DNA from 2 places in the Rothia sp. HMSC068F09 genome. Region 1 is predicted to be linked to the other one. Evidence: predicted binding sites of a transcription regulator. Region 1 holds the regulator's gene; the other holds the start of a gene.
What was found. Region 1 encodes LexA, which represses DNA repair genes until DNA is damaged. Its sites were predicted from a motif close to TCGAACANNTGTTCGA; they were not measured.
Positions count from the first base shown of each region.

Region 2: uvrA (excinuclease ABC subunit UvrA) is a predicted target of LexA. The motif match lies at 1,309-1,324, and genes of this name have one in related genera.

Region 1 is NZ_KV810419.1:317,359-319,560, forward strand. Features, by position in the region: gene HMPREF2874_RS03500 (ATP-dependent DNA helicase) at 1-630, shown strand, start outside; gene lexA (transcriptional repressor LexA) at 902-1,564, opposite strand.
Region 2 is NZ_KV810418.1:55,104-57,305, reverse strand. Features, by position in the region: gene uvrA (excinuclease ABC subunit UvrA) at 1-1,286, opposite strand, end outside; gene HMPREF2874_RS02075 (MBL fold metallo-hydrolase) at 1,503-2,202, opposite strand, start outside.

The DNA of each region.
Region 1 (2,202 bases):
AAGCAGGGCATCATATACGTAGCCGGGGATCTGAAGCCCCCGGGATTTGGCGTGCACGAGGGCCAGCTGGAGCGACTTCGCGAGCTGTGCGAGGCGTCCGAGGGAGGTGCCCTGGGTCTGTTCTCCTCGAAGCGTGCCGCCGAGCGTGCCGCAGAGTATATGCGTGAGCACAGCGATCTGAATATTCTTCTGCAGGGTGAATCCTCGCTGAAGGCCCTGGTGGAGGAGTTTAGCGAGGATGTTGACTCGTGCCTATTCGGAACGATGAGCCTGTGGCAGGGCGTTGACGTCCCCGGAGACTCCTGCCGTCTGGTGGTGATGGATCGTATCCCGTTCCCGCGACCGGACGATCCGATTGCGCAGGCCCGCACGGAGTCGGTGAACCGTCACCGCGGTAACGGGTTCATGGCCGTCTCTGCGCATCACGCGGCTATCCGCATGGCGCAGGGCGCGGGTCGCCTGATTCGTTCGGTGAATGACCGTGGGGTCGTGGCGGTTCTGGATTCGCGACTCGCAACGAAGCGCTACGGCGGCTACCTGATGAGGGCCATGCCGCCGATGTGGCCCACCCAGAATAAGCAGGCCGTGGTGGGTGCGCTGGCCCGTCTCTCGGAATCCATCGACAGGTAGCCCGTCTACCGTGTGCTGAGCGGGCCATCGTGGATTGAGCGGGCGTGTTTTCCCCCCGCAGGGCTACTTCCCCGTAGAGTCAGAGAAAAGCCCCCGGCACTCGCAAACTTGCGAGTGCCGGGGGCTTTTCTCTTTGTTCGTTAGGCTCAACCGTTAGGTTTTCCTGTTAGGAGATTCAGGAGCGCTGAAGTCTCAAAGGATGTAGCTACCAAATCGAGGCGTTGTCGCCGGGCGATGTAGCACCCCATGATGCTCTCGCGGAGAGCGGGGATTAGAGACTACGCAATACCGAAACAACCTTGCCCATGACGGTGGCGCGGTCACCCATAATCGGTTCGTAGCTTGCGTTGCGCGGCATGAGCCAGGTGTGGCCATCAACCTGGCGGAAGACCTTCACGGTGGCCTCGTCGTCCAGCAGGGCGGCCACAATGTCGCCGTTGTCGGCGGTGTGCTGCTCACGCACGACGACCCAGTCGCCATCGCAGATGGCAGCGTCAATCATGGAATCGCCCTTGACCTTGAGCATAAAGAGCTTGCCGTTGCCGACCAGCTGGCGCGGCAGGGCGAGCACATCCTCAACGGACTGCTCAGCGGTGATGGGCCCGCCCGCGGCAATGCGACCGACGAGGGGGACGGGTACGAGGTCGTCCTCGCCAACCTCAAAGTTCGGAAGCTCAGGCAGGGGAGTGTGCATACCGGCGCCGTTTTCGTCGAGCACCTCGATGGCACGCGGGAGCTTGGGATCGCGGCGAATGTATCCCATGTTTTCGAGTCGGCCAAGCTGATGGGTGACCGAAGAGAGAGACGCAAGACCCACCATATCGCCAATCTGGCGCATGGACGGCGGATAGCCCTTCTGTTCAATCTCGGTGCGGATCGCGTCAAGAATCTTCTGCTGGCGCGCGGTCAGCGCCGGGCGGGGTGCTGTTGCCATATCTCTTCCTTTGGTCTGTGCCGCCGAAGGCAGCTGTACCTTTGGCGGAGCACGGATGGGTTGTCCACGTGTTCGTCATACGGTGACGTATATCGCACGGCATAGGTGAAACATGCCCCTTATCTCGTCAGGGGTGGATCAGATTCTAAATCCGTCGCGAGTAACGCCCCGCCATGATGGAACTCATCACGAGCGTGTGGAACATCTCTTGACACAAGTGTAGAACACTCTACCGACAAATTCAAACAAATATACTAGATTTTTTCTTCGAAACCGGAGGAATTTTTAGTATGTATCTGCTAGACTTTAGAACACGGATTCGGATACAGTAGAAAACCCTCCCGATTTTCGGGGTGTAAACGGGGTATTCTTCCTGTAATTCGAATACTCATTCTGCCTTGAGGGTCTGGAAGAGAGTCGTCGAATGTTCGAGAGTATTCGAACGAGAAACCGAATGACCTTCCTTATGCCGAAAGGGAGTTCTGGGGAGTGCGTCTACGAGACAAAACCCCGAACATTCCTTGACCCGACGTGTCGGGTCGAGGGCACGAACAACCACACTCAACTCACCCGCCGAGTCTCGAGAGAGCCGGCACCGTTCACCCCGGCGGGTCACCGCGGGAGTGAGCTTGAGAGAA
Region 2 (2,202 bases), on a different contig from region 1:
GGGCAGGCGACCTGGCGCATGTACTGTTCGTAGCGGTCGCGGGCGAAGTCCGATTCGGTTTCTTCGTGCTTGCGCTTAATGTAGGCCTTCACGCCCTCGAATCCGGAGGTGTAGCGGCGTTCGCGGCCGAAACGGTTGCGGTAGGAGACCTCAACCTTGTAGTCCTTGCCGTCCAGGATGGCGGCGCGGGCCTTGGCGGGCAGGTCCTTAAAGGGAGTGTTCAGGTCGAAGCCGAGCTCCTCCCCCAGGCCGGCGAGCAGGCGTAGCCAGTATTCGGTGGTGGCCTTGCCCTGCGACCAGGGGGCGATGGCGCCCTCGCCGAGGGTCAGGTCGGGGTTGGGCACGAGCAGGTCGGTGTCGACCTCCAGGCGCGAGCCGATGCCGTCGCAGGCGCTACACGCGCCAAACGGCGAATTGAAGGAGAAGGAACGCGGCTCGATGGTGTCAATCTGCAGCGGGTGGTTATTGGGGCAGGCGAGGTTCTCGCTGAAGGAGCGGGTGCGCTCGGGGTCGTCCTGCTCGCGGTCCACGAAGTCGATGAGCACGCGGCCGTCGGCGAGCTTGAGAGCGGTTTCGACGGAGTCAGTCAGGCGCTGGTGAATACCGTCCTTAATGACGATGCGGTCGACGACCACCTCGATGGTGTGCTTGTACTGCTTGGCGAGCTTGGGCGGATCGGAGAGCTGCACGGTTTCGCCGTCCACACGGGCGCGCGAGTAGCCCTGGGTGAGCAGGTCCTTGAAGAGGTCCACGAACTCGCCCTTGCGTGCACTGACGACGGGCGCAAGAATCTGCAGTCGGGTGCGTTCGGGGTATGCCTGCAGGATGTCCACAATCTGTTGCGGGGTCTGCCGGGTGATTTCCTCACCGCAGACCGGGCAGTGCGGGTGGCCGATGCGCGCCCAGAGCAGACGCATGTAGTCGTAGATTTCGGTGATGGTACCGACGGTTGAGCGCGGGTTCTTGGAGGTGGACTTCTGGTCGATAGACACCGCCGGCGAGAGGCCCTCGATGAAGTCTACGTCGGGCTTGTCGACCTGGCCCAGGAACATGCGGGCGTAGGAGGAGAGCGATTCGACGTAGCGGCGCTGACCCTCCGCAAAGATGGTGTCGAAGGCGAGGGAGGACTTACCGGAGCCGGAGAGGCCGGTGAAGACGACCATCGCATCACGCGGGATGGTGAGGTCTACGTTCTTGAGGTTGTTTTCGCGGGCACCCTGAACCCGGATACTGGTCAGATCGTTCGCTTTGAGTGCGGTGCTACCGTGTGCTGGGCGGGGTGTCATCGAAAATCCTTTCGTCTTATCTTCGAATTTAAATTCTACACCTTAGCGCCCTGTAGCCGGCGGGATTAAGTTGCCGGCGTACGGGGCGTAAGGGTGCAGTGCGAAGCCGCACGGCGAGCCCGAAGCATCCGCAAAAACGCGCGGAAGGAGGGGCGTCGCGCACGCACGAAGAGACATTCCAAATTCGCGTGGCGGCGAGAGCGCGCCGGGGCCGAGCTACCAGCCGCGGGTGCCCCACTCCTCCAGGTGCGGGCGCTCGTCACCGAGTGTCGTGGAACGACCGTGGCCGGGCAGCACGATTGCGTCATCATCGAAGCCGCCAAAGAGCTTTTCGAGCACGTTGGAGAAGAGCTCACCGAATTGCTGCGGGGAGTCGGTTTTGCCCACGCCGCCGGGGAAGAGCGCATCGCCGGTAAAGAGTAACGTGACGGGGGTGCCGTCCTCCCACGCGGTTTCGAGCACGTAGACGATGGATCCGGGGGTGTGGCCGGGCACATGCAGGGCGCGCACCACGGTGTCGGAGAGGTAGAAATCGAAGACCTCACCACCGTGCAGGCGCTCCTCCACTTCGAAGTTCTCCTGCTCCTTAATGGCGTCGGCATCGGCATCCCCGGCGGAGGTGATTGCGCCAGTGAGCTTCTCGAGCTCGGCAATGGCGCGAATGTGGTCCCAGTGGCCGTGGGTAACCAGGATGCCGGTCAGGCCGATTGCGCGGGGTTTGAGGGCATCAAAGTCTTCTTCCTTCTCCATGACGCGCACGCGGCGGTCCTCGGCATCGGTGAGTTCCAGCTGCGGGCAGTCCTGAAGTAGTGCATCGAGGGTGAAGGCGTAGAGCTCCTCGGCTTCTGCGGCCGGGTCGATGAGTACCTGTTCGCCCGTGGCGCGCATGGTGATGAGGTAGACGCTATTGTCCATC